DNA from 4 places in the Streptomonospora sediminis genome. Region 1 is predicted to be linked to each of the others. Evidence: predicted binding sites of a transcription regulator. Region 1 holds the regulator's gene; each other region holds the start of a gene.
What was found. The regulator HrcA, encoded in region 1, represses chaperone genes, less so after heat shock. The targets are predictions, from matches to a motif close to TTGGCACTCTCNNNNNGAGAGTGCCAA.

Region 2: groES (co-chaperone GroES) is a predicted target of HrcA. The motif match lies at 4,514-4,540, and genes of this name have one in related genera.
Region 3: groL (chaperonin GroEL) is a predicted target of HrcA. The motif match lies at 3,426-3,452, and genes of this name have one in related genera.
Region 4: ACYVD5_RS00170 (FmdB family zinc ribbon protein) is a predicted target of HrcA. The motif match lies at 3,638-3,664, and genes of this name have one in related genera.

The regions. Positions count from the first base shown of each region.
Region 1 covers NZ_BAAGYZ010000112.1:73,648-80,695, forward strand. Annotated here, with positions in the region: gene ACYVD5_RS21710 (DUF4870 domain-containing protein) at 1-483, opposite strand, end outside; gene ACYVD5_RS21715 (DUF3097 domain-containing protein) at 584-1,384, opposite strand; gene hrcA (heat-inducible transcriptional repressor HrcA) at 1,646-2,662, shown strand; gene dnaJ (molecular chaperone DnaJ) at 2,663-3,823, shown strand; gene ACYVD5_RS21730 (16S rRNA (uracil(1498)-N(3))-methyltransferase) at 3,968-4,744, shown strand; gene ACYVD5_RS21735 (hypothetical protein) at 4,870-5,637, opposite strand; gene ACYVD5_RS21740 (SigE family RNA polymerase sigma factor) at 5,634-6,164, opposite strand; gene ACYVD5_RS21745 (histidine triad nucleotide-binding protein) at 6,786-7,048, shown strand, end outside.
Region 2 covers NZ_BAAGYZ010000005.1:57,001-64,048, reverse strand. Annotated here, with positions in the region: gene ACYVD5_RS00915 (Uma2 family endonuclease) at 1-250, opposite strand, end outside; gene ACYVD5_RS00910 (apolipoprotein A-IV repeat region-like domain-containing protein) at 383-2,785, opposite strand; gene ACYVD5_RS00905 (class I SAM-dependent methyltransferase) at 3,169-4,446, opposite strand; gene groES (co-chaperone GroES) at 4,644-4,955, shown strand; gene groL (chaperonin GroEL) at 5,060-6,673, shown strand; gene ACYVD5_RS00890 (sigma-70 family RNA polymerase sigma factor) at 6,913-7,048, shown strand, end outside.
Region 3 covers NZ_BAAGYZ010000005.1:186,685-193,732, forward strand. Annotated here, with positions in the region: gene ACYVD5_RS01445 (DoxX family protein) at 1-228, opposite strand, end outside; gene ACYVD5_RS01450 (maleylpyruvate isomerase family mycothiol-dependent enzyme) at 547-1,332, opposite strand; gene groL (chaperonin GroEL) at 1,631-3,259, opposite strand; gene ACYVD5_RS01460 (MoaD/ThiS family protein) at 3,705-3,983, opposite strand; gene thrC (threonine synthase) at 4,083-5,348, opposite strand; SAM riboswitch class I at 5,362-5,504, opposite strand; gene ACYVD5_RS01470 (alpha,alpha-trehalose-phosphate synthase (UDP-forming)) at 5,845-7,048, shown strand, end outside.
Region 4 covers NZ_BAAGYZ010000001.1:30,877-37,924, forward strand. Annotated here, with positions in the region: tRNA gene ACYVD5_RS00150 (tRNA-Arg) at 87-159, opposite strand; gene ACYVD5_RS00155 (D-alanyl-D-alanine carboxypeptidase family protein) at 675-1,673, shown strand; gene mscL (large conductance mechanosensitive channel protein MscL) at 1,736-2,146, opposite strand; gene ACYVD5_RS00165 (CpaB family protein) at 2,247-2,912, opposite strand; gene ACYVD5_RS00170 (FmdB family zinc ribbon protein) at 3,214-3,624, opposite strand; gene ACYVD5_RS00175 (5-formyltetrahydrofolate cyclo-ligase) at 3,793-4,353, opposite strand; gene galU (UTP--glucose-1-phosphate uridylyltransferase GalU) at 4,594-5,529, shown strand; gene glp (molybdotransferase-like divisome protein Glp) at 5,609-6,844, shown strand; gene moaC (cyclic pyranopterin monophosphate synthase MoaC) at 6,935-7,048, shown strand, end outside.

The DNA.
Region 1 (7,048 bases):
CTGCTGCGGCTGCTGGTATCCGGGTTGGCCGCCGCTGGGCTGTCTGTAGTCCGGCTGGCCGTAATCCGGTTGTCCGTATCCGGGTTGGCCGCCGCTGGGTTGGCCGTACCCGGGTGGGGGCTGCTGCGGCTGCTGGTATCCGGGCTGCCCGCCACTGGGCTGGTCGAATGCAGGCTGGCCGTACCCGGGCTGCCCGCCACTCGGTTGGCCGTAATCCGGTTGTCCGTATCCGGGTTGGCTGCCGCTGGGTTGGCCGTACCCGGGCTGCGCGTATCCCGGCTGGCCGCCGCTCGCTTGGTCGTATCCGGCCGCCTGGTCGTATCCAGGCTGTCCGTAACCGGGCCGTTCATATCCGGGCGGCTGTTCTTCGGTGCCCGCCTGCCCCTGGCCGGGCTGCCCGTCAGAGGGAGCGCGGCCGGGCGCCGGCTGTTCACCGGAGGGCCCCTCCTGGGGCTGTGGTCGGTTGGGCGGGGTCTCGCTCATCTTGTCCCTTGGCTGTGCCGATTGCGTTGGGCTGATAGTGCCATCCTGTGCCCCTGCAGGCCACCCCGCGCCCGGGGCGCGCGGTACTCTCCGGACACGCCTAGTCTTGCACCCCCTGCGCCGCCGTGACGAAGTCGATGAGCTCTTCGACCCGGCCGAGGAGCTCCGGTTCGAGGTCGGCGAAGCTGCGCACGCAACCCAGGATCCGCCGCCATGCCTCGCCGGGTTCCTCGCTGCTCCCCAGCGCCTGCAGCACACCCTCTTTCCACGGGATGCCGCGCGGCACCTGCGGCCACGCCGTGATTCCCAGAGCCGCCGGCTTGACCGCCTGCCAGACATCGACGAAGGGGTGGCCGGTGACCAGTACATGGGGCGAAGAGATCTGCTCGGCGATCCGGCTCTCCTTGGTGCCCGGCACCAGATGGTCCACCAGGACCCCCAGCCGGCGCTGCGGACCCGGCTCGAAATCCGCGACGATCGCGGGCAGGTTGTCCACGCCTTCCAGATATTCCACGACCACGCCCTCGACGCGCAGGTCGTGTCCCCACACCTGCTCGACGAGTTCGGCGTCGTGGACCCCCTCGACGTAGATGCGGCTCTCGCGGGCCACGCGCGAGCGCGCCCCCCGCACGGCGATCGAGCCCGAGGCGCTGCGGGCAGGGCGCGCGGGCGCCGCCGACGGCCGCACCGCGGTGACCGGGCGGCCGTCGACGAGGAACCCGGCGGGTTCCAGGTCGAAGACGCGGTGGCGGCCGTTGCGGTCCTCCAGGGTCACCGTCCGCTTGTCCCAGCTGACGACCGCGCCGCAGAACCCTTCGTCGGCGGACTCCAGGACGAGTCCGCGCTCCAGGGCCACCTCGGCGACGGCCCCTTTGCGAGGCCGGCGCCAGTCCTGCGCCAGGACATCGCCGCTGTACCGTTTGCCCGGGCTGCCGGTTGAACCGTCGTCACCCTTGCCGGAATTGGTGCGCACGGCGGGAGTGTACCGGTGCAGGTGCCGGTGCGCCGGGTGCCGCCGGCGCGTTCCGGGCCGCGGGCCGTGCCCGACCAGCCCCCGCACACCCCCGGCGCGCCGCGGCTTCCGGCGACCTGCTTTCCCGGCCGCCTTGCGGAACGGCATAGAATTAGCACTTGAGACCATGGAGTGCCAGGAGGTGAGTGCGTGCTCGACGACCGGAAGCTGTCTGTGCTGCGGGCGATCGTCGAGGATTACGTGTCCACGAACGAGCCCGTTGGGTCGAAGGCGCTCTCGGATCGGCACACGCTCGGTGTCTCCCCCGCCACCATCCGCAACGACATGGTGGCGCTGGAGGAGGACGGCTACATAGCCCAGCCGCACACCAGCGCAGGCCGGATCCCCACCGACAAGGGCTACCGGTTGTTCGTCGACCGGTTGTCGACGGTCAAGCCGCTCTCCGGCGCCGAGCGCCGCGCCATCGAGACCTTCCTCGGCGGTGCGGTCGACCTCGACGAGATCGTGGGGCGCACCGTGCGCCTGCTGGCACAGCTCACCCGCCAGGTGGCGGTGGTCCAGTACCCGTCCCTCACCCGCTCTTCAGTGCAGCACGTGGAGCTCGTCCCGCTGGGCCGCCAGCGCGTGATGATGGTTCTCATCACAGACACCGGCCGGGTCGAGCAGCGGGTGATCGACGGTTTGGAGGGAGTCGGCGAGGAGGCCGTCGACAGCCTCCGCCAAATGCTCAACCGGGCGCTGGTGGGCAAATGGCTCACCGACGTCCCGTTCGCGGTCGAGGACCTGCCTGCTCAGGTACCGCCGGACGACCGCGCGCTTGCGGTCGCCGTGCTTTCGGTACTGCTGGAGAGTCTGGTCGAGCGTCACGACGAGAAGATCGTGCTAGGCGGGACTTCGAATCTCGCCGCGATGGATTTCTCGGCTAGCCTGCGGGGAGTACTCGAGGCATTGGAAGAAAACGTCGTCCTGCTCCGTTTGCTCGGGGAGATGGGCGACGCATCATCCATGCTGACAGTGCGCATTGGCGCCGAGAACTCTCACGAGGGTCTGCGGACCACGTCGATCGTCTCCGCCGATTACGGAATCGGCGACCAGCCTCTGGCCAAGATCGGTGTGGTGGGCCCGACCCGAATGGACTATCCAGGAACGATGGGAGCGGTACGCGCTGTGGCTCGGTACCTCGGACAGATACTTGCGGGGCAGTAAGTGGCGAGAGACTACTACGAGATCCTCGGGGTGCGGCGCGACGCATCCAAGGACGAGATCAAAAAGGCGTATCGGCGGCTCGCCCGCGAACTCCACCCGGACGTCAACCCGGACCCGGCCACGCAGGATCGCTTCAAGGAAGTGACCCAGGCCTACGAGGTCCTCTCCGACGACAGCAAGCGCCGGATGTTCGACATGGGCGCCGACCCCTTCGCGCCCTCCGGCGGGGGTGGCGGCGCAGGCGCCGGCGGGTTCGGCGCCGCGGGCGGATTCCCCTTCGACGACATCATGAACGCCTTCTTCGGCGGCGGTGGCCAGCCCGGCGGTGCCGGGCGCAGCCCCCGCGACCGGGCGCGGCGCGGGCGCAGCATCAAGGTCCGCATCGAGATGGACCTCTCCGAGACCGCGTTCGGCGTGACCAAGGACGTCACCTTCCCCACAGCGGTGTTGTGCAACACCTGCCAGGGCGAGGGCACGGCCAAGGGCAGCCAGCGCAAGACATGCGACATGTGCCAGGGCCGCGGCGAGGTCTCGCAGGTCGCGCGTTCCTTCCTGGGCCAGGTCATGACCACGCGGCCGTGCCCGCAGTGCTCCGGCCAGGGCACGATCATCACCGACCCCTGCGCTGATTGCTCCGGCGAGGGCCGGCAGCGCGAGAAGGTCACCCGCAAGGTGCAGATCCCTGCGGGTGTCGAGGACGGCACCCAGATCCAGCTCGCCGGCGAGGGCGAGGTCGGACCCAACGGCGGCCCGCGCGGCGACATCTTCCTGGAGATCGTGCAGCGGCCGCACCCGACCTTCGAACGGCGCGGCGACGATCTGCACTGCACCATCACGGTGCCGATGACCGCGGCGGCCCTGGGCGCCTCGTTCACCTTCGACACCCTTGACGGCACCGAGCAGATCGACCTGCGGCCGGGTACCGGTTCCGGGCACGTCATCACGCTGCCGGGCCGCGGTACGCGCCACCTCGACTCCAGCGGGCGCGGCGACCTGATGATCCAGGTCGACGTCGAGACCCCCGCCAAGCTGGACGAGGAGCAGGAGGCGCTGCTGCGCAAGTTCGCCGAGCTTCGCGGCGAGGACCAGCCGCCCGGCAAGTTCAGCCCCGGCCACGGCGGCCTGTTCTCCAAGCTGCGCGACGCCTTCGGCGCGCGCTGACCATCTGCCCGCCACAACAGCAGCGACCTGCTGCCGGGTTGCCGACTACAGCGGGCCGGTGCCGCCCTTCGCGCGGCGCCGGCCCGCACTTGTGCCGGGCCGTTGCGCCCGGCAGGAGCGCCCGTCAGTGGAATCGGGGTAAGCGTGACACCTCCGGTCTTCCTCAGCGAGCCCGGTGAACTGGCCGGCGACACCGTTGTGCTGTCCGGACCCGAGGGCAGGCACGCCGCTGCGGTGCGCCGTGTCGCGGCGGGCGAGACCATCCACCTGGTCGACGGCGCGGGCACCCGGGCGCGCTGCCGGGTGGTCGAGGCCGGCGGCGACCGCGTGGTCTGCGCGGTCCAGGAGCGCGGTGCCGACCCCCGGCCCAGTCCGAGCCTGACCGTGGTCCAGGCGCTGCCAAAGGGCGACCGGGGGGAACTCGCGGTCGAGGTCATGACCGAAGCGGGCGTCGACCGCATCGTGCCTTGGGCCGCCGAGCGGTGCATCACGCGCTGGAAACCGGAGCGCGCGGCCAAGTCGCTGGCCAAGTGGCGCTCCACGGCCCGCGAGGCCGCCAAGCAGTCGCGGCGCAGCCGGATCCCCGAGGTGGCCGAGCCGGCCGGGATCGGCGAGGTCTGTGCGCGGGTGGCGGCGGCCGGAGCCGGGATCGTGCTGCACGAGGACGCCGGCAGCCGGCTGTCGGGCGTGCCGCTGCCCGATCCGCTGGTCGCGCCGGAGGGCCCGGGAAGCGGCGGCGATCCGGTTGCCGATGAGATCGTCGTGGTGGTCGGCCCCGAAGGCGGTTTCGCTGAGGGCGAACTGCGCGCGTTGGACACCGCCGGAGCGATGCGCGCCTTGCTGGGCCCGACGGTGCTGCGCACCTCGACAGCGGGGGTGGCCGCCTTGGCCGTGCTGCAGGCCCGCTGCGGCCGGTGGTGACACCGGCCCGGTCGGCCGCAGCACACGCGGCCGCGCGCCGCCCGCTTAGCCGGCGGACAACCGTTCGGTCGTCGCCGCGTGCCCCGCATGCACCGCGTTCCGGCGGGGCGCGGCGGTCCGGGGGGTCACTCGGTGTCGAGGATCGGGTCGTCGCCGGTGGCGGTGTCGTCGGGGCCGGTGGTGGGCGTGCCGCCATCGCCGGCGGAGTCGTCCTCGCCGGAGGTGTCGCCGGGCGGTGTGGTGGAGTCGCCGGTGGAGCCGTCGCCGGGCTGCTCCGGCGGGGGGTGCTCGCCGGGGGCGGTGGGCCGGCCGCTAGGGCCGCACCCGGAGCGGGAGCCGGACGTGCCGGATCCCCCGCCGGGACCGCCCGTTGCCGTGCCGCCTGCCGACGACGTGGGTTTCGGGTTGTGCGTGGGTTCGGTGCCCGAGATGCAGTGCTCGGTGGTTCCGTAGGACTGCGTTTCGTCGTCGGGATCAGCGGGTGTGCCGGGGTCGGCGGTGGGTTCGGCGCCGCCGCTGGGGCGGTCGGCGGGGTCTTCCTGCTCGGGCGGGGTTTCGCCGGTGAGGGCGTCCTTGTCGCTGGCGCCGTTGTCGCCGCCGCCCGAGCCGCCCTGGCCGCTTTGGGCCGGTGAGGTCAGCGACTGCGGCAGGATCTGGTCGCGAACCTGCGGCGCGCCCATCAGCACCGAGCCGACGATCAGCGCAGCGGCCCCCACCGCGAGCGAAGGGCGCAGCCACGGGGCGTTGAACAGCGCGGCGAACCAGCCGCTGCGCTGCTGGGTGCGGGCCCGGATCGCGTTCAGCGCCTCCGGGGAGGAATCGACGGAACCGGCCTCGGCGCGCAGGATGGCGCGGAGCCGTTCTTCGATGGAGTCGTCGGGTGGTTCGGTCATGTCGTCTGCTCCAGAACCGAGCGGAGCGCGGCTATCCCCCGTGCGGTATGACTCTTGACTGCGCCGCGGCTGATGCCCATCGCATCGGCGATCTGCGCCTCGGAGAGGTCGCCGTAGTACCGGAGCACGATCGCCTCACGCTGGCGGGTGGGCAGGTCGCGCAGAGCGTCGATGACGGCCGCTCGCTCCAGTTCGCCCATGGCGCCCTGTTCGGCGCTGGGAGCGTCGGGCATGGCTTTGGGCGCGTGCTTTTCTACCACGGCCCGGTGCCGGAGCACAGACCTGGCCCGGTTGACGACCGATTGGCGCAGATACGACAGGGCCTTGTTCGGGTCGCGCAGCCGCCGCCACGCGCCGTGCATCGCGACGAAGGCGTCCTGGACGACTTCCTCGGCGGTGGCGATGTCGCGAACGAGCAGGGTGGCGAGCCGGACCAGCGGGCGGTACTGCGTGCTGTAGAGCTGGGTGACGGCTTGGTCGGCATCCCAATCGACCGCTACCGGCGCTGCGGGGGCCCCTGCGACCATTGTTTCAGTCACGTCCGTTTGACGCGCGCCCTTGTCGTCCGGTTTACGAAAGGGCATACCTGTACTTCTCGTTCCGCCTCGTTGTCGCCGAGACGCGGTGCCGTCGACCGGCCACCGCATCCTGTCCTTGGCACGCGGCACGACATCGCCCCACCGCCTGAGTCCCTCCACCGAACCGCCGACCGTACGGGCGGCTGCACCCGAAGTTGCGCGGAGCAACAGAATAGCCCGAGCCCCGGCGGCTGCGGCGCGGCCGGGCGTCCGGCCGCTCGCCCGCGCCGGCGGGGGAGCGGACGGGTGGACGGGCGGGCGTGCGGGGAGGCCTCACGGAAGCACCACCTGGCCGAGGGGACGGCTGTTGAGGGGACGACGGCACGACGCACACCGTAGAAGATCGTGCACGCGCTTGGCAGCAGGACCGTCGAACAGGGCCGCCAACGGGGGCGCCGGCCGCGGGAACGGAACCCGGCCGCAGCACCTGGTGCGCTGTGCACCACCCCCTGCTGGGGCATCATGGAGGCGCGGCCTGCACGCCCGGGCGCAGCCCGGCCGCACCGGCGGCGGCGAACGCCCGGCGGCCAGTGGCCGTAGATTGCACCCAGACCACGGAAAGGCCCAACGGTGACCACGACCGAGCCCGACTGCCTGTTCTGCAAGATCGCCGCAGGCGAAGTGCCCGCCGAGATCGTCCGCGAGGGCGAACGAGTCCTGGCGTTCCGCGACATCAACCCGCAGGCGCCCACGCACGTGCTGGTCATTCCGCGCCGGCACTATCCCGACGCGGTCTCGGCGGCGCGGGAGGACACCGGCGTCATGGACGAGATCGCCCGCGAGGCCCACGCCATCGCCGCGGCCGAGGGCATCGACTCGACCGGCTACCGCCT
Region 2 (7,048 bases), on a different contig from region 1:
AGAAGTCGTCCGGGTCGTCGGGGGCGGCGATGGAGTACATCTGCTGCGCCATCCGGGTGTCCTCGAGCTGCGGCGCGAGTTGGCGTTCAACGCGCCGGACAATGCCGCCGTGCTTGAACGACGGCGTCGGGGACATCACGATTTTTCCCTTGATGATCTCGACCCGGAAGCCCTTGGGCTGACGGGATGCCTCAACGCGGCGCCGTAGTTCTCCGCCCCGGGTCCCGCGGTCGGGGAGGCTCATTGGCATGCCAACTCCTCAGCGTCGGACTCACTAATAGGTATACCCGTTTCCGACGTGGAGGGCCGCTTGTGAGCGGGCGGTACACGCGGCGGCGGGGCGGGCGAGTGGTGTGCTCGCCCGCCCCGCCGGATCCGGGTGTTACTCGTCGTCTTCGTCGTCCTCGTCGCGGCGGCGTTTCTTCTTGCCGTCGCGGCCGGGGCGCAGGAGCGCTTCGGCGAGGGCGAGCATGGTCTCCTCGAGGGCGGCCAGCCGCTTGGTCATGTCGTCGTGCGAGGTCTCGACGGCTTCGGTGATGGCCTCGTCGAACTCGTGGCGGTCCGGGCGGGCCTGGACCTCGCGCAGCAGCGGGTCGAGGTTCTCCTTGAGGTGGCCGTCGAGGCGCTCGATCCGGTCGGTGGGGTCGATCACCGGGCGCTCCAGCAGCTCGGTGAGGCGGCGGTGCACCTCGCTGAACTCCAGGGTGGCCGGCAGTTGGGCGAGGCGCTGGTTGAGCGCTTCGAGGCGGTCGTCGACCGCCTCCAGGCGGCCGTCGACACCGCCGATCTGCCCGTTGACCCCCTCGAACTGGCCCTCGACGCCGTTGACGCGCCCCTCGATGCCTTCGAGGCGCCCGGTGACACCGTCGATCTTGCCTTCGACGCCTTCGAAGTTGCCTTCGAAGTGCCCCTCGAAGGTGTCGAAACGGTCCGTTAGGCGGCCCAGCCCGCGGTCGAACCGGCCGTTGATGGCCTCCAGGTGGCGGTCGACCCGCTCGGCCAGCTCCTGGCGGCCCTGCTCCAGACGGGCCTCGACGGCCGCGCGCTGTTCCTCGACCGCTGCGGCCAGCGTGCCGTGGCGGTCGTCGCCCTGCTCCTGCAGTGCCGTGATGCGATCGTCGACGGCGCTGTGCAGTTCGCCGATACGGGTGTCGACGGATTCGCGCAGCTCGCCGGAGCGCTCTTCGACCGTGCCGCGCAGCTCCGCCAGCGCGGCGGTGGTGGCGGCCAGGTCCTTTTCGGTCTTGGCGCGCAGCCCTGCGGCGGTCTCGTCGAGCTTGCCGCCGAGTTCGGTGCGCTGCTGGTCGTCGCGCTCACGCAGTTCGGCCCGGTGCAGCTCCAACTGCTCGTGCAGTTCGGTGAGCCGGTCGCGCACGTGGGCCCGGATGTCGCCGAGGCGCTCCTCGGTGGCTTCGGCGAGCTTGACGACGGCGCTGTTGGCGTCGGCGACCGCGGCGGTGGCCTCGGCCTGGTTCTCCTCGGCCTGGCTGCTCAGCTTGGCGACGCTCTCGCTGAGCTGGGCGGTGACCGCGGTGTGCTGCTCGGTGGTCTTGCCGTCGAGCTGCTCGATGCCTTCGGTCAGCGCGGTGTGGCGTTCCCCGGCCGCGGTGTCGAGCCGGTCGATGCCCTCGGTCAGTTTCCCGTGGCGCTCCTTGGCCGCGGTGCCCAGTTGCTCGATGCCTGCGGTGAGGGCGGTGTGCTGCTCGGTGGTCTTGCCGTCGAGCCGGTCGATGCCTTCGGTCAGCGCGGTGTGGCGTTCCCCGGCCGCGGTGTCGAGCCGGTCGATGCCTTCGGTCAGTGCGGTGTGGCGTTCCCCGGCTGCGGTGTCGAGCCGGTCGATGCCCTCGGTGAGCGCGGTGTTCAGCGCGGTGTGCTGCTCCTCGGCGCGCGTGCTGAGGCGGTCCACGCCTTCGGTGACGGCACCGGTGACGGAGTCGCGGCTCTGCTCGGTGGTGCTGCGCAGCGAGTCGGCAGCGGTGTCGAGTTTGCCGCTGAGCGCCGTCTGCTGCTCGCGCAGGGCGGATTCGAGCGATTCGCGGCTCTCGCCGATGGAGGCCGCCAGGTTCTCGCGGCCTTCGGTGACAGCGGTCTCGACCGAGGTGCGGCTCGCCTCGACCGCCGCGTTAAGGACCTCGCGGCCCTCGCTGATGGCGGCGGTGACGGCCTCGTGCCGCTCGGTCGCAGCGTTCATGGCCGTGTCGTGCTGGGCCTCCAGGCGCTCGGTGACGGCCGCGAGGGACGCGTGGATCTCCTGCGAGCGGGTGTTCAGGCCCTCGACGGCCTCGTCGATGCGGCCGAACCGGGCTTCGGCCCCGGCGGCCAGTCCTTCGAGGCGCTCGGCGAGCCGGTCGATCCGGCCGGCGTTCTGTTCGCCGGACTCCGACAGCTCCTGCATCCGTGTCAGCGCGGTGTCGAGGTGGCCGGTGATGGTGCGGATGTCGGCACGCAGCGCCGACATCTCGGCCAGCGGCTTGACGCGTTCTCCGACCAGCGAGATGTGTTCGGCGAGGGTCTCGGCCCACTCCGGCGGGCGCGAGGAGAGTTCTTCGACCCTGGCCTGGACGTTGGAGACCGACTCGGCGAGCGTGGCGAACTCGCGTTCGCGGAACTCGCGCAGCAGCCACTCCATGCCTTCCAGGCGCTGGCGCATCTCCTCGTTGACCGCGCCCTGCGACTTCTGCTCGGACACCTGGTCCTGCGCGGCGCGCGAGAGAAGGTCCCGCATGCGGTCGGAGATCCCGGTCTGACCTCCCCCGTTGAGGAAGTTGTGGTTGGTCTGTTCCACCGAGGTGCTCCTTTTGGTCTAGCGCCCCCACCCGTTGCGGCCGTGGATGGGCGGTGTGCTCCTGGTCGGCCGGCGACGCGGTATCGGGCACAGGCGCCACCTGGTCCGCTTCCACGGTCAGGGGTGCCCCGATCACGCGCGGTGATGGGCGGGCCCGCAGAGGGAGACGTGCGAACGAGGCGGCCGCCGACCACCCGGATGCGTCGCCGGAAGAATCCAGGATGGGGAGAAAGGGGTCAGCGGGGATCAGTTTAACGACATGAGCCCCGCACACCGGGTTCAAGTGTTAAAGATACGGATTTGCGACTGAAGCGCTCTGCTGAGTCACGCTAGTACCGATCGTGCACTCAGTCACCCCTTGAGGTGCGGGAGTGCGATGTCGGTTATGCGTGGTTTGTCGGTGGCAAAGCTGTGACCTCGGAACACAGTAGGCACAAAGGGCGGTTTCCCACCCGGGTGAGGATCACTGTGACAGATTCCGGACCACTCGGTTTAAGGTCGCGCCGCAGTTTTTCGACATCCACGGCCGATCCGCGTTTCTTAATCGTTACCGTTCCCGCGCCCCGTTGCCGCAGTGCCGCCCGCAGCCGCTTGAGCGAGAAGCCCATGACTTCGTGTACCTCGTAGGCGCGGCAGAAGGGCGTGGGCACCAGGTGCTCGGCGGTGATGTAGGCGATGTCGGGGTCGATCAGCGTGCCGTCCACCAGCGCCGCCGCCTCGGCCACCAGGTGCGAGCGCACCACTGCGTTGTCGGGCTCGTAGAGGTAGCGCGCGGGCGGGCCCACGGGGGCGGGGCCGCCGCCGGGGTCGTCGGCAAGCGTCGCCGGCGCCGCACCGTCGCTGCGCAGCAGGGTGGCGCGCCGCCGGACGGGCCGGCCGGGCAGGCGCCACAGCGCGGTCTCCTTGAGGTCGCCGTCGACCGAGATCCACTCGGCTTCGGCGTCTTCGGGGATGCGCTCGTGCGGGATGCCCGGCGCGGCCTTGACACAGGACGCCGGTGCGCGCCCGGCCAGCTCCATGACGGTGCCCCAGGGCGGAGAGTAGGCGTCGGGGTCGAAGACCCGTCCGCGCGAGCCGCGCCGGGCGGGGTCGCAGAAGACGGCGTCGAAGCCGCCGGGCTCGGCAGCGGCGGCGTCGCCCGCGCGCACGCGGGCGCGGGCGCCCAGCTCCAACGCGGCGATGTTGGCGGCGGCGACGGCGGCGGTCAGCGGGTCGGCCTCGATCCCCTCGACCGCCAGCCCGGCCTCGGCCATGCCGATGGTGTCGGCACCGATGCCGCAGCCCAGGTCGGCCGTTCGCGCTCCCGGGCCCAGCGCCGCGGCGAGCCGGCCGGCGCGGTAGCCGGTGACCGGCAGCCGGGTGGCCTGCTCCAGGCCGGGAGCGGTGAAGAACATGCGCGCGGCGCGCTCACCGAACTTTGCGCGCGCGCGGGCGCGCAGCCGCGCCTGGGTCAGTGCAGCGCCGGCGAGGTCGGCGGGGGAGACGCCCGGCGGGGGGTCGTCGGCGGCGATCGCCTCTTCGGCGTCGCGGCGCAACCGGGTGGCCGCCTTCAGCGGGTCGGCGGCGGCGGATTCGGCGTCGGCGATGGCAAGGACCCTGCGCCCGGCTGGGGTGTGCAGTGCCGTGAACGCCGCGGTCGCGTCGGGTGCGGTTTGCCCGATGGACACCACGATGTTCTCCCGTGACCTGTTGTTTGACGTGCCCTATGGGCCGGGCTAATGTTCCATACTGGCACTCTCCAAGGTAGAGTGCTAATCGCGACGAGGCCGGTCTGGCACCCGCGACGGCAGGCCGCCGTGGTCGCCCCTTTACAAGCATGCCGTTTCGGATTTCGACCCTGAAGGGGGAGGTCACCACCGTGTCGACCGCCACCAAGACTGTGCTCAAGCCGCTTGAGGACCGCGTCGTCGTCAAGACCCTTGAGGCCGAGCAGACCACCGCCTCCGGCCTGGTCATCCCGGACACCGCCAAGGAGAAGCCCCAGGAGGGCGAGGTCCTTTCCGTGGGCCCCGGCCGCTACGACGACCAGAGCGGCAAGCGGATCCCGCTCGACGTCAACGTCGGCGACATCGTTCTGTACAGCAAGTACGGCGGCACCGAGGTCAAGTACGACAACGAGGAGTACCTCGTGCTCTCCGCCCGCGACCTGCTCGCGGTCGTCGAGAAGTAGGGCTTCGGCTCCTGCCGATGCCATGCCTCCCGCCCCGGCCGGCACGCTGCCGGGCGGGGCGGTTTTCATATTCGCCGTACCTGTACGGATAGAGGAAGCTCGCAATGCCCAAGATCCTGGAATTCAGGGACGAAGCCCGGCGCGCCCTTGAGCGCGGCGTCGACCACCTCGCGGACTCGGTGAAGGTCACGCTGGGCCCGCGCGGCCGCAACGTCGTGATCGACAAGAAGTTCGGCGCGCCCACCATCACCAACGACGGTGTCACCGTCGCGCGTGAGATCGAGCTCGACGACCCCTACGAGAACCTCGGGGCCCAGCTCGTCAAGGAGGTCGCGACCAAGACCAACGACGCCGCGGGCGACGGCACCACCACCGCCACCGTGCTGGCCCAGGCGCTCGTGCACCAGGGCCTGCGCAGCGTGGCCGCCGGTGCGTCGCCGATGTCGCTGAAAAAGGGCATCGACACCGCCGCGCAGAAGGTCGCCGACGTCCTGATCGAGCGCGCCCGCGCCGTCGGTGAGCGCGAGGACATCGCCTACGTCGCCACCAACTCCGCCCAGGACGCCCAGATCGGCGACATGATCGCCGAGGCGTTCGACAAGGTCGGCAAGGACGGTGTCATCACCGTCGAGGAAGCCCCGACCATGGGGCTGGACCTCGACTTCACCGAGGGCATGCAGTTCGACAAGGGCTACGTCTCGCCCTACTTCGTGACCGACAACGAGCGCCAGGAAGCCGTCCTGGAGGACGCGCTCATCCTGATCAACCAGGGCAAGATCTCCAGCCTCAACGAGCTGCTGCCGCTGCTCGAAAAGGCCGCCCAGACCAAGAAGCCGCTGCTGGTCATCGCCGAGGACATCGAGGGCGACGCCCTCAGCGCGCTGGTCGTCAACAAGATCCGCGGCGCCCTCAACGTGGCCGCGGTCAAGGCTCCCGGCTTCGGCGAGCGCCGCAAGGCCATGCTGCAGGACATCGCGACCCTGACCGGCGGCCAGGTCATCGCCGAAGAGGTCGGCCTGACCCTGGAGAACGCCGAGCTCGACGCGCTGGGCAGCGCCCGCCGCGTCACCATCACCAAGGACGACACCACGATCGTCGACGGCAACGGTGACCAGAGCGAGGTCGACGACCGGGTCAACCAGATCCGCAAGGAGATCGAGAACAGCGACTCCGACTGGGACCGCGAGAAGCTGCAGGAGCGCCTGGCCAAGCTGGCCGGCGGTGTCTCCGTGCTGCGCGTCGGTGCGGCCACCGAGGTGGAGCTGAAGGAGAAGAAGCACCGCCTTGAGGACGCGATCTCGGCCACCCGCGCCGCGATCGAGGAGGGCATCGTCCCCGGCGGCGGCGCCTCGCTGGTGCACGCCGCTGCGGAGCTCGACGACCTCGGCCTGTCCGGCGACGAGGCCACCGGCGTCAAGATCGTGCGCGACTCCCTGGTGGAGCCGGCCCGCTGGATCGCCGAGAACGGCGGCGCCGAGGGCTACGTCATCACCTACCGGATCGCCGAGCTGCCGGTCGGGCAGGGCTACAACGCCGCCACCGGCGCCTACGGCGACCTGATGGCCTCCGGCATCCTCGACCCGGTCAAGGTCACCCGCTCGGCGGTGCAGAACGCCGCCTCCATCGCGGGCATGCTGCTGACGACCGAGGCCCTGGTCGTCGACAAGCCCGAGGAAGAGGACTCCGAGGGCGGTCAGGGGCACGGCCACGGCCACTGAGCCGCGCCGCCGGTAATCCCACCGCCCGCAACCGGTGCCGGCCACTTGGCCGGTACCGGCCGGGTCCGGGTTTTCGCCCCGCGTCCGCAAGCCCTGCGGGCGCGGGGTTTCGCTTATCATCGCACCCCCTGTTTCGGTACGCGGCGCGCGTCACTTATCGGGCTTTTCCGCCAAATGTGATCATTCTGTTGCTGCACTTGGTGACGTGTAAGTCCGCGCAGCGGGGCATGATGCGTTACGTGACGGATCTACGCGCAGCGGGGGGCCTGCTCGCGGGCCGAGCGGATGCCCTGCGCAGAGCGAACGAGACGGAACTGAACGATCTGACCTCGCTGGCGGTACAGGGCGACGATGGCGCGGTGGACTCGCTGATCC
Region 3 (7,048 bases), on a different contig from region 1:
GACCAGCGCACCGCAGATCGGCTCGCCGTAGGCCAGGTAGGGGGCGACGAGGTCCGGCAGCGGAATCCCCATCTCGCGCAGCCCCGGGGCGATGTGGGCGGCGCGGGCCACATCCATGTTGGCCAGCCTGTCCCAGCCGTGGCCGATGAAGACCACGCCGATACAGATCCGCAGCAGCAGGAACACCGCGTCGTTCAGAACAGGATTCGAGCGCACCAGGTATTTCATCGGGGACTCCATTGCACGGGGTATTACGCCATTTACGGCGGATGGTACTCGATGCGGAAATACCGATTGGCCGGATAACCGCAGCGCATGGCGGGCCCCGACCCGCAGGAATCGAGCCCCTTCCTGCTGCTTCGGACACGCAACCCGATCGCACTTCGCGAACAAAGCCGGTGACATGGCAGATGCCCATCTGCGGCACACAAAATTGTGACCAACAACACGCCTGCACATCCGTTCGGCGGGGCCGGTGCGGCGGGCGACGCGCCGGCCCTGCAGAAATGCCGGGATTTCAAAGCTGAGACAGTCATTTCTGCATGATCATCGCCGTGCAGGGCTTAGAGCATCGCGGGCAGCGCCGGCAGCACGGCGGCGGGGTCGCCGACCGGGGTGCCGCCGCGGTGCACGGTGAGGCGGGCGCCGTCGGCGCGGCCCGAGAGCCACGCGAGGAGTTCGCCCGCCGGGCCCTGGGCGGTCACCGCGGGGCCCGCGGCGGCGCCGATGCGGTACTCGGTGCCGGTCGGTCGCGGTGTCGCGGAGCAGGACGGGCGGCAGTTCTTCGTCGGCGGCGAAGCGCTCGGTCAGTTTCCGGGTCTCAACTTCGACGAATTCGGTGGGCCAGTCGCCGGGGCCGTAGCCCAGGTCCAGGTCGACGTGGTGGTACTCCACCTCGGCCAGCCGCAGCCACGGGACCCGCCCGGCAGGGAAGACCAGCCCGGAGCGGTGCTTGAGTTCGAAGGACCACGCCTGTGCGGGGAAATCCCGGATGACCTCGGCTATCCGATCGGCCGTGTCCTTGAGGTCGGCGGCCTGGTCCTCGGGGCCCCGCGCGGCGCCGTCCTCGATGTCGCGTTCGCGGGCCTCGGCGCTGGGGTACATGCCGGCCTGGCGGTTCTCGCGCGCGCCCTCCATCATCCGGAGCATCGCTTCGGCGCTGCGCGAGACGTGCGCCAGCACGTGGCCGCGCGTCCATCCGGGCAGTAGCGAAGGGTCCCCGATCTGGTCGGGGCGGATGTCGACCGCCGTCTGCAGCAGGCGGCCGGTGGCTGCTTCCACGGCGCCGAGCACTGCCGTGGGGTCGTCGGGGCGGATCCGGGATGCGGTCATGGTGGACTTACTCCTGTGCTGGTCGCCGCGCCTCCGCCGCGGCGCGCGCCGCGGCCGTGCGGACCGTGCCCTGCTCGCTCAGCGCACCGCGGAGGCGGACCTGACGCTACCACCGGCACCCCCGGCGATCGCGGCGCAGGCGCCGGTTCGGCCAGTCGGCGGGTGGACCGTTCGGCAGGCGGGCGGTTCGCACCCCCGCAAACGCCGAATCGGGCGGCCCCCATGGGTGGGGACCGCCCGATCGTCGCAGGCGAAGCGGGTTCGCGTATCGGACTCGCGGACCTCCGGGTGGAGGGTCCTAGAAGTCCATACCGCCCATGCCGCCGGCGTCCGGAGCGGCCGCAGCGGCCTTCTCCGGCTTCTCGGCGATGACGGCCTCGGTGGTGAGGAACAGGCCCGCGATGGAGCCCGCGTTCTGCAGCGCGGAACGGGTGACCTTGGTCGGGTCGATGACGCCGTCCTTGAACAGGTCGGTGTACTCGCCCGTGGCCGCGTTCAGCCCGATGCCGGCTTCGAGGTTCTTCACCTTCTCCGCAACAACGCCGCCCTCAAGGCCGGAGTTGATGGCGATCTGCTTCAGCGGCTCCTCGATCGCGCGGCGCACGATGTCGGCGCCGATCGACTCGTCGCCCTGCAGGTCCAGCTTCTCGAAGGCGGGAACGCCGGCCTGGAGCAGCGCCACGCCACCGCCGGGCAGCATGCCCTCTTCAACGGCGGCCTTGGCGTTGCGGACCGCGTCTTCGATGCGGTGCTTGCGCTCCTTGAGCTCGACCTCGGTGGCGGCACCGGCCTTGATGACCGCGACGCCGCCGGCCAGGCGCGCCAGGCGCTCCTGCAGCTTCTCGCGGTCGTAGTCGGAGTCGGTGCGCTCGATCTCGTTGCGGATCTCGCTGACACGGCCGGAGATGGTGGAGGCGTCGCCGGAACCGTCGACGATGGTGGTCTCGTCCTTGGTGACGACGACCTTGCGGGCGCGGCCGAGCATGTCCAGCTCGGTGTTCTCCAGCTTCAGCCCCACCTCTTCGGTGATGACCTGGCCGCCGGTCAGCACGGCGATGTCCTCAAGCTGGGCCTTGCGGCGGTCGCCGAAGCCCGGGGCCTTCACGGCGACGGACTTGAAGGTGCCGCGCACCTTGTTGACCACCAGGGTCTGCAGAGCGGCGCTCTCGACGTCCTCGGCGATGACCATCAGCGGACGGCCCGCCTGCAGGACCTTCTCGACGATGGGGAGGAAGTCGTTGTTGTTGGAGATCTTCTGGTTGGCGATGAGGATGTAGGGGTCCTCAAGCACCGTCTCCATGCGCTCCAGGTCGGTGGCGAAGTAGGGCGAGATGTAGCCCTTGTCGAAGCGCATACCCTCGGCGAGCTCAAGCTCCAGCCCGAAGGTCTGGCCCTCCTCGACCGTGATGACGCCTTCCTTGCCGACCTTGTCCATGGCCTCGGCGATGGCGTCGCCGATCTGGGAGTCGCCGGCCGAGATCGAGGCGGTGGAGGCGATCTGCTCCTTGGTCTCGACGTCCTTGGAGAGGTTGGCCAGTTCCTCGCTGATGCGGGTGACGGCCGACTCGATGCCGCGCTTCAGGCCGACCGGGTTGGCGCCGGCCGCGACGTTGCGCAGGCCCTCGCGCACCATGGCCTGGGCGAGCACGGTGGCGGTGGTGGTGCCGTCACCGGCGACGTCGTCGGTCTTCTTGGCGACCTCCTTGACGAGCTCGGCCCCGATCTTCTCCCAGGGGTCCTCGAGCTCGATTTCCTTGGCGATGGAGACACCGTCGTTGGTGATGGTGGGGGCGCCCCACTTCTTCTCCAGCACCACGTTGCGGCCCTTCGGGCCAAGCGTGACCTTTACTGCGTCAGCAAGCTGGTTCATGCCGCGCTCGAGGCCGCGGCGGGCCTCCTCGTCGAACGCGATCAGTTTGGCTGCCATAGACTTCCTGTCCTCCCGAGACCGGGCTGATACGCGAAGGTACGAGCCGACGCCCGCGACGGACGACCGCGGTGGACCCGGGCAACCCCTCTGCCGGAGACCGCGGCCTCATCGCCTCGAACCAGTGATTAGCACTCCGGTTCGCAGAGTGCTAACGAACCTATTTTTAGCACTCTCCCCATGCGAGTGCAAACGCCTTCGCCAGAGTTCTCCGCAGGGTTACCCGCAGGTCAACGCCGCCTGCCCGCGCGCCCGCCCGTGTCCGCCGCCGGCCGGCGGCCGGTCCCCTACGCAGCACAAAGCCCGCGCCGTGCCTCCGGGGAGGCGCGGCGCGGGCTGCGGCAGGCGGCGCGGCCGCGCGCAAACCGGGCTCGGCCGGGCCGTACACCGGCGGGGCCGAACCGGGCGCGGACCGCGCGGGCGCGCGCCCCGAGGGCGCGGCGGTTCAGCAGCCCCCGGCCACGGCCGGGATGATGGAGACCTGGGTGCCCGACTCGGTCGGGGTGTCCATGCCCTGGGCGAAGCGGACGTCCTCGTCGCCCACGTAGACGTTGACGAAGCGGCGGATCTTGCCGGCATCGTCGACGATCCGCGCGCGGATGCCGGGGAACCTGGCCTCCAGGTCGGCCAGTACCGCCTGGACGGTCGCGCCTTCGGCGCTGACCTCGGCCGCGTCCGCGGTGTAGGTGCGCAGGATGGTCGGAACTCGGACACTGACACTCATGACTGCGGATTACTCCTTGACTTGCTAGCTTGCCGGCCGGCTCTTCGCGGTGGCCCGAGGGCTCGGACGGGGCAGGGCCCGACCAGGGCCGCAGCGGGGCTACAGCAGCCCGGCGTCCTTGAAGGCGTCCAGGGAAGGCTTGATGGTGGCGGTGACTCCGGCCTCGACCGCGTTGAGGGTCTTCAGGCCGTCACCGGTGTTGAGGACGACGGTCTCGGCCGCGGGGTCGAGCACGCCGTCGTCGAGCAGCTTGCGCAGCACGCCGGTGGTGACCCCGCCGGCGGTCTCGGCGAAGACGCCCTCGGTGCGGGCCAGCAGCGAGATGGAGTCGACCACCGCCGCGTCGTCGACGTGGACGACCGCGCCGCCGGTGCGCCGGCAGACGTCGAGCACGTAGGGGCCGTCGGCGGGGTTGCCGATCGCCAGCGACTTGGCGATGGTGTCGGGCTTGACGGGCTGGATGACGTCGTGGCCCTGCTCATAGGCTTGGGCGACCGGCGAGCAGCCCGTGGCCTGGGCGCCGAAGATCTTGTAGGGGCGGTCCTCGACCAGGCCGAGGTCGATGAGCTCGCGGAAGCCCTTGTCGATCTTGGTGAGCTGGGAGCCCGAGGCGATGGGGACGATGATCTGCTCGGGCAGCCGCCAGCCCAGCTGCTCGGCGATCTCGTAGGCCAGGGTCTTGGAGCCCTCGGCGTAGAAGGGGCGCAGGTTGACGTTGACGAAGCCCCAGTCCTCGCCGGCGGGATCGCCGATCAGCTCCGAGCAGAACCGGTTGACGTCGTCGTAGTTGCCGTCGATGGCCACCACCCGGCCGCCGTAGACGGCCGCCATGACGATCTTGCCCTCTTCGAGGCCGGCCGGGATGAACACGCACGAGCGGAACCCGGCACGCGCCGAGGCCGCACCCACCGCGCCGGCGAGGTTGCCGGTGGAGGAGCAGGACAGGGTGCGGAATCCGAAGGTGCGGGCGGCCTCGACGGCCATGGCCACCACGCGGTCCTTGAAGGAGTGGGTGGGGTTGGCGGAGTCGTCCTTGACGTGCAGGGACTCCATACCCAGCTCGGCGGCGAGCCGGTCGGCGCGCACGAGCGGGGTCAGGCCCGGGTTCATGTTGGGCAGGTCGGCGACGTTGCCGGGGACCGGCAGCAGGCCGGCATAGCGCCAGATGTTGTTCGGCCCGCTCTGGATGGATTCGCGGGTGAGGTCGCCGAACTCGTATGCCACCTCAAGGGGGCCGAAACAGAACTCGCAGGCGAAGCGCGGGGCGAGGTCGTAGCGCTGGCCGCATTCGCGGCAGGAGAGCGCGGCGGCGGGGCCGAATGCGCGGGCGGCGAAGGTGTCCGTTTCGGTGGCGGTTATCGCCATGGCGAGGCGTCTCCCCTCATCTTCCCTGTCTGACCGATCTGGTCACAGGCCGGAGTTGGCACCTGCCTCGGCCGCCCCGCAGGATCGCGAGAAACGCATACCGAGATGGTTGCCGGGGCTTCGCAGGGCCGGTCCCTCCACCCCTCTGGATGAGCAATATGCAGTTGTGGTGGATGCGGGCGAACCCGTGAACTGGGGCGCAACCGAATCCGAGGGCTACTCTAGCCCACGTTTCGCCCGTTTTTCCATGGAGGGTGATCCGGGTAACACGTCTGCGGACGGCTCTGCAGGGGTAGCAGCCACCCACCTGCGGCGCCGCACACACCGGCGCCCGCACGGCCGCCACCGGCCCGCATCCGCGCGATCACCGCGTGTTTGCGGGCTCCTGCGGCGGGCGAGACCTATGACACCTTCGCGCAGCGGGGCCTGTTATGGGCGGCAGCGGTGTAGTGCAATGAAACTTCGGCGCAATTCAAGGTGAGAGGTGGGCGATCAGGTGGATAAGGCACAGATCCTCGTCGCTTCCAACAGGGGACCGGTGTCCTTCTCGATCAGCGAAGACGGCTCCCTCGACTACCGCCGCGGCGGCGGAGGCCTGGTTTCGGGACTCAGCTCCGTGGCGGCCACCTCCGACACGCTGTGGGTGTGCGCCGCCCTCTCCGACGCCGACCGCACGGCCGCGGCGAGCGCCCCCGAGGCACGGCTCGACCAGGCCGGGTTCGACCTTGGCGGCATGCGCGTGCGGATGCTCGACATCCCGCCCGACACCTTCGCCAACGCCTACACGCGCGTGGCCAACTCGACCCTGTGGTTCGTGCACCACATGCTCTACGACACCCCGAACAAGCCGCGCTTCGACGCCGCGTTCCGCGCCGAATGGGAGGACTTCCGCGCCTACAACGCCTCCTTCGCCGATGCGCTGCTGACCGGCTCCGCCGACAATGCGCGCGTGGTCGTGCAGGACTACCACCTGGCGCTGGTGCCGCGGATGCTGCGCGGGCGCCGCCCCGACCTGCGTGTCGCGCACTTCTCGCACACGCCCTGGGCGCCGCCGGAGTACTTCCGGATGCTGCCCGACGACATCGGGCGCGAACTGCTGGAGGGCATGCTCGGCGCCGACCACCTCGGCTTCCTGAGCCGCCGCTGGGCCGACGCGTTCCTGCGCTGCTGCGAGGAACTGCTGCGGGTCGACGTCGACTGGGACTCCCGCACCGTGGAGTTCGGCGGCCGGGTGATCGACGTGGGCGTGCACGCGCTGGGCGCCGACACCGAGTCCCTGCGCTCCCGCGCCGCTGCCGGCGACGTCGAGCAGTGGCGCACCGCCCTGCGCGAGCGGGTGGGCGACCGCAAGCTCATCGTACGGGTCGACCGCACCGAACTGTCGAAGAACATCGTGCGCGGCCTTGAGGCGTTCCGCGAACTGCTGCGCGAGCACCCGCAGTGGCACGAGCGGGTCACCCACCTCGCCTTCGCCTACCCCAGCCGCGGCGACGTCCCGGAATACCGCGACTACACCGAGCACGTGCAGCGGGTGGCCAAGGAGATCAACCAAGAGTTCGGCACGGCCACGTGGACCCCGCTGATCCTGGAGGTCAACGACGACTTCCCGCGCTCACTGGCCGCCTACCGCATGGCCGACGTGCTGCTGATCAACCCGATCCGCGACGGCATGAACCTGGTGGCCAAGGAGGCGCCGGTGC
Region 4 (7,048 bases), on a different contig from region 1:
GGAACTCGGGCCCTGATGGCAACCCGCGTGGCAACCGGGCAGGGTCCGTTCGGGCGGGTCTGGCCCGTTCGTGCAGGTGGGAGGGGTGGCCCCAGCAGGATTCGAACCTGCGACACCCACTTTAGGAGAGTGGTGCTCTGTCCCCTGAGCTATGAGGCCGGAACCGGGGTCCAGCCTAGCGGAGGATGGGCCGGGGGTGGGCCGCGCGGTCCCGGGGCGTGGCGGGCGTTATGGGATTACCCGTGGGGCGCTAAAGTTGTCATGACGCCCCCGTGACCTTCGTCACTATTTGCCCCAGACGGGTTTGATGGGGTTTTTTGCGCTTTGTCGCCCATAACCTGGGCGGAGTAGTTGCAAAGTTGTGACCTGCCGTTTCGCGTGGGCGTTAGCTGTGTGTGGCCCTCTCCACCCCCCGCCCGCACGCTCGCCCGTCCCCGGGAATCCAGCCCGGTCCGTCCGATAGTGGACATGTAGTAACTTGCGATGCGGCCGTGCGCACCCACCGTTTTACTCGCAACCGGAGGACCCTCGTGCCGTTCTTTCTCGACCTGACGCGGCGTTCGGACCGCGTGCCGAGAAGCCGGTCTGCACTGTCTCCGCTTGCGCTTTCCCCCCGCTCGCGGAAGCACGGTGCCCTGTCCGTACTGGTCATACTCATCGTCGCATTCTTCCTGGTGCCCGGCATTCAGACGGCCCTCGCGCCGGTGACCGCGCCCGCCTCGGCCGAGTCGGACCTCGACCAGCTCAAGCAGAAGGCCGACAAAGCTCGCGACGAGCTGGAGAAGGCCACCGATGAGTACACCAAGCGGCAGGAAGAACTGGACGACGCCCAAGAAGAACTGGTCTCCACGCTGCACGACATGCAGCAGACCGAACTGCGCCTGTCAGAGCTGCGCGAACCTTTGGCGCAGCTCGGGAGCACGCTCTACCAGCAGCCCAACGCGGGCGTGCTGGGCATCATGACCGCCGGAAAGCTGAACCAGGACCTCCGGGTCGAGACACACGTGCTCAAGCTTTCCGACGAGCGCGAAAAGCTGCTGGACGAGGCCAACGACGCGCGCGACAAGCAGTCCGAACTGGCTGCGAAAGCGCAGGAGTTGCAGACCGATACGCAGCTGAAGCGGGTCGAACTGGGGGAGGACCTCAAGGACCTGCGCGCCCAGTCCGAGGACAGCACCGAAGAGCTGACCAATGAGCTGAAGGACCGCGGGCTCGACCCCGACGCGTACTTCGCCGGTGCGGAGTGCGACCCCTCGGTCGCCGACAACGCCTCGGGCTACCCCAACGGTCTGCTCCCGCAGGACAGTCTGTGCAAGCTGCACCAGGACGGCGAGTTCCTGCGGGCCGACGCCGCGGTGGACTTCCTGAAGATGAACCAGGCGTTCTCCGAGGAGTTCGGCGAGAACCTCTGCCTGACCAGCTCCTACCGCGACCTGTCCAATCAGGAGCGGCTCTACTCCACCAAGCCGCCCGGCATGGCGGCGGTGCCCGGCACCAGCAACCACGGCTGGGGGCTCGCGGTCGACCTGTGCGGCGGCGTGGAGACCCAGGGGAGCCCGGAGTTCAACTGGTTGGAGAACAACTCCAAGAAGTGGGGTTGGTTCCACCCGCAATGGGCGTATTCGAACCCGTTCGAGCCCTGGCACTGGGAGTACGAGGCCCCGCACGCATAAGGCCGGTCGGCGGGCTGCTCAGCGCGAGCTGAGCGGCCCGCCGCCGCTGTTCGGGGCGGCGCTCAAACCGCCGCGGTCTCGGGCTCGACCTCCGAGGTGCAGTGGGCGCAGCGCGAGGCCGACTTGCTGATGTCGCTGCAGCAGAAGGGGCACGCGCGCGTGGTGGCCTCTTCGGTCTTGGCGTAGCGCTCCAGCAGCTTGGCCATCGGCAGCACCACCAGGAAGTACACGATCGCCGCGGTAAGCAGGAAGCTCAGGGCGGAGTCGATGAACTGCCCGTAGAGGAACCGGCTGCCGTTGATCTCGAAGTAGAGGTCGCCGAAGGCGGGGATTCCGCCGAAAATCCCGATCAGCGGCGTGATGAAGGCTTCGGTGAACGAGCTGATCAGTTCGGCGAAGACCGCGCCGATCACAACCGCGACCGCAAGATCCACCAGGTTGCCCCGCAGCAGGAACTGCTTGAAACCGCTCATGAACTTCCCCCTGTATTGCCGGTGCCTGCGTTATCGGCGCCGCGGCCGTGCAGGCAGCGCGGCGGGCCGCGGGATAGCATCCACCACCTGTAGTGGGAGGTCAACCGCGGATGGTCACGGACAGTCGGGATGCGGTTGCATGCCCGGCCAGCGCGCGGGCTTCGTCGGGGCGTACCGCGAGCAGGAACAGTGCGCCGCCTGTGCCGGTATCGGCACCGGCTTGGGGCACGGCGATCACCGGACGGTCCTCGACGACGGTGCTGGCCGGCGGGGAACCGCCGGCACCGCCGCCCGCAACCCCCGCATCGCCGGCGAACCCGGGATCGCGGGCTGCGGCCAGCACGTCGACCCGGCTGCCCGGGCGCAGGAGCGCCGCGGGCCCCTGATCGGGCAGGCGAACGGGCGCGGCCACCAGGCCGGGCCCGTAGCCGCGCGCGGGAGGTTCGGCGATGCGGGCGCGGGTGAGGACCTCGCCCCGGGTTACCGGGCCGGTGAGCGAACGCCCCACGGGATCATCGCCGGGGCCGAGCGCGTGTGCGGGGACCGCGGCGGGCGGTAGCGCGCGCACCGCGAAATCGCCCGACGCCACGGGCGACAGCGCGTCGAGGGCGCGGGTGGCCACCAGCACCGCGGTGGCGGGTTCGGGCGGCGGGCGCACGAGCAGCACAGCGCCGATGAGCGCCAGCGCCGCGCATAGGGCGCCGAGCGGCCTGCGGTAGCGGGAGAGTGCACGGAGCGGCCGCGGGGCGGCCGGCAGCGGGCTCACGGTTCGGCCGCCGGGCGGCGCAGGGCGGGCGGGGCCGGGTGTTCAGGCGCCGCGGGAGTGCGGCGGCGCGAGGCGGCGGCTGGGGCACGGGACCGGGCAGTGGTTCGCATGCCCGTACGGTAGGCCGCCATCCGCATACCGCGGCGCCGCCGTCCACAGGCCTGGCGCCGCACGTGCCATACGCACGCACGGACGAACGGCGGCCCCTGAAGTGTCCGGCGTCCGGGACCCGGTACCCGGCCGTGGCTGGAGGCCGCCGACCGGAATCCGGAGGACGGCGCCCGGCTTGGCCGGCGGGGGCCTAACTGGAGGTCGAAGCGGCGCCGGAGCCGGCCGGGGCCTTGGTCTCCTTCGCACCACCGGAGGAACCCGAGGAGCCGGCGGAGTCCGACTTCGTCGAGGCGGAGTCCGAACCGGAGCCGGAACCCGCGGACTCGCTCTTGGAGTCGCTCTTCGCGGAGTCGCCGCCCGACGATTCGCCGCTTGCGGAGTCGCCGTTCTTGCCGGAACCCGCCATCGTGGAGCTGTCGGAGGTGGAGTTGCTGTCGGTGCGGTAGAAGCCGGAGCCCTTGAAGACGATGCCCACCGCGGAGTACACCTTGCGCAGCCGCCCCTCGCATTCGGGGCACACGGTCAGCGAGTCTTCGCTGAAGCTCTGCACGACCTCCATTTCGGAGCCGCACTCGGTGCATGCGTACTGGTACGTCGGCACTGGGTCCTCCTCGCTGGCACTCTCACCCGTCGACTGCCAAATATTACGCGGTCCGGCAGCGCAACCGCGACATCGGGGGTGTGGCGCCGTAGAATCCGCGCTGCCGACATGCTGCAACGCAGCGGGGACCGCGGGTGTTCCCCCGGCCGGGCCCGTGCCGCCGCCGGGTCACCCCGCTGCAAGCAGGCGCATCCCCGTGCCCGGAGCCACGATGCCGTCCACGGGCCGGTCGTGCGGTTCGGCCGGCACCGACTCGACCAACTCTGTGTCGTAGATCACCGCGAGCGTGCGCGTATTGGGGCCGATCCGCGCCAGCGCCCGGTCGTAGCAGCCCGCCCCGCGGCCCAGCCGCAGCCCGCTGCGGTCCACCGCGAGCGCCGGGCACACCACCGCCGCCGCGCGGCGCACAGCATCGGGCCCGTAGCGGTGGCCCGCCGGCTCCAGCAGGCCGATCGGGGTCTCCTCCAGGCTGTCGGGCCCATCGTAGGCCGCCCAGTCCAGATCGCCGTTGGCAAGGAAGACCGGCAGCAGCACGTAGGTGCCGCGTTTCCACAGCGCCGCGATCAGCTTGCGGGTGTCGGGCTCGGTGCCCACCGAGTAGTAGACGGCCACCGTCCCGCCCGTCGTGAGCAGCGGCTCGTCCGCCAGCGCGTCGCGGATCGCCGACCCGGCGGCCGCCCGCTCCTGCTCGGGCATCGCCCGCCGCGCCGCGACGATGCGTTTGCGCATGTCCTGCTTGGATTCCTGTGCGGTCACAGCAACGCAGTCTCCCAGGCGGTCCGCACATGCGGCGAAGCCGGGAGCCGTCCCCGCGCACACGCGCCCGCCGCGCGCCCGCCGCGGGGCGCGGCGCGCAGGAACCGCCGGGCAGTTCCGGCAGGACCGCCGCACCCCCGCGCCCTGCCCGTCCCCGGAGCCGCACGCGCGCGCCGGGCACCCGCGCCCGGGCCGGTGTCCTAAAGTGCCGACATGACAGATACAGCACGCCCCTCCGGTGTCGGCAAGGCCGTCGTACCTGCGGCCGGTCTGGGCACCCGGTTCCTGCCCGCCACCAAGGCGACCCCCAAGGAAATGCTCCCCATCGTCGACAAGCCGGCGATCCAGTACGTCGTCGAGGAGGCCGTCGGCGCCGGCCTGGACGACGTACTGATGATCACCGGCCGCTCCAAGCGTTCCATCGAGGACCACTTCGACCGCGCCTACGAGCTCGAAGAGGCGCTGCGGGCCAAGAGCGACACCCAGCGCCTGCACGCGGTGCGCGAGTCCAGCGAACTGGCGCAGGTGCACTACGTCCGCCAGGGCGAGCCGCGCGGCCTCGGGCACGCCGTGCTGTGCGCGGCATCCCACGTCGGCGACGAGCCGTTCGCGGTACTGCTGGGCGACGACCTCATCGGCGGCCGCGAAGCCCTGCTGCAGCGCATGATCCAGGTTCGCGAGACCTACGGCGGCAGCGTTGTGGCCCTGATGGAGGTCGACCCCGAGCAGGTCTCCCTCTACGGCTGCGCCGCCATCGAACCCACCGGTGAAGAGGACGTCGTCACCGTCACCGACCTCGTCGAGAAGCCGGCCGTGGACCAGGCGCCCAGCCGCTGGGCCGTCATCGGCCGCTACATCTGCGACCCCGCCGTGTTCGACGTGCTGCGCGAGACCCCGCCCGGGCGCGGCGGCGAGATCCAGCTCACCGACGCGCTGCTTGAGCTGGCCCAACGCAAACCCGCCGACGGCGGACCGGTGCACGGCGTGCTGTTCCGCGGGCAGCGCTACGACACCGGCAATAAGATCGACTACCTCCGCACTGTGGTGGAATTCGCCTGCGAGCGCCCCGACCTCGCCGCGGAGTTCCTGCCGTGGATGCGCGAGTTCCTCGACCGGCACGCCGACCAGGCGTCCGGCGGAGGGGCCTGAGCGGTCCGCAGCCGGGGCCGCACCGCCTACCCGCCGCCGGACCCGGCGGCACCGCCGACAGTGGGTGAAGGAAGCAGCGATGAAGACCGTCGAGCAGCACCTCCGCGACGTCCTGGACCTGGTCGAACCGCTCGACCCCATTGAGCTGGACCTGCTGCGGGCACATGGCGGCGTGCTCGCCGAATCGGTGGCCTCCCCGGTGTCCCTGCCGCAGTTCGACAACTCCGCGATGGACGGCTATGCGGTGGCCGCCGACGACCTCGCCGGGGCATCCGCCGAGAACCCGGTGCGCCTGCCCGTTGTGGCCGATATCCCCGCAGGCGACTCCGCGGCCACCGCCGTGCGCCGCGGCCACTGCGCACGCATCATGACCGGTGCGCCCCTGCCCAGCGGCGCCGACGCGGTCGTGCCGGTGGAGTGGACCGATGGCGGCCAGGCCACCGTGGCCATCGACCGCCCGGTCCGTGTGGGCAACGCCATCCGCCGTGCCGGCGGGGACGTGGAAAAAGGCGCGGGCGTCCTGCAGCGCGGTGCGCGCCTGGGCGGTGGCGAACTCGCGGTGCTGGCCGCCGTGGGCCGCGGCTCCGCGCTGGTGCACCCGCGCCCCCGCGTGGTGGTGCTGTCGACCGGCGCCGAACTGGTCGAGCCGGGCTCGCCCATCGGGCCGGGCCAGATCTGGGAGTCCAACAGCTACATGCTGACCGCGGCGGCACTGGACGAGGGCTGCGCCGCCTACCGCCACGGCTTCATCGGCGACGACCCCGCCACCGTCATGGGCACCATCGAGGACGTGCTGGTGCAGGCCGACATCGTGCTCACCACCGGCGGGGTGAGCATGGGCGCCTACGACGCGGTCAAAGAGGTGCTGTCGCGGCTGGGCACGGTGCACTTCGACAAGGTCGCCATGCAGCCGGGCATGCCCCAGGGTGCGGGCACGGTCGGTCCCTCCGCCACGCCGATCCTCACACTGCCCGGCAACCCGGTCAGCTCCTACGTCTCCTTCCAGCTGTTCGTGCGGCCCGCGCTGCGCCGGCTGCGGGGACTGGACCCCGATCCGCTGCCATCGGTGCACGCGCGGCTGACGGAGCCGGTGCCGCACTCGCCGCAGGGCCGGCGGTCCTTCCTGCGGGCGTCACTGGAGTACGACGGCAGCGGCGGCCCGACCGCCTACACCGTCCAACCGGCCACGCGGCAGAGCTCCCACCAGCTTTCGGCGCTGGCCGAGGCGAACGCGCTGGTCGTGGTGCCCGAATCGGCCACCGAACTGGCCGAAGGCAGCGTGGTGGAAGTCCTGCGGTTGCCCGCTCACCCCTGACATCCGGCTCATCGGGCAGCGAACCCGCAGCAGCTTCCGCCCCGCCCCGCGATCCCCCACCCCACCACCCCGCCAAGGAGGACGCACACCATGCCTGAAGACCATCCATCCGGGCTCAGCCATCTCGACTCCGCCGGGGACGCCCGCATGGTCGACGTGTCGGCCAAGGACGTCAGCGCCCGCACGGCCACCGCCACCGGGCGG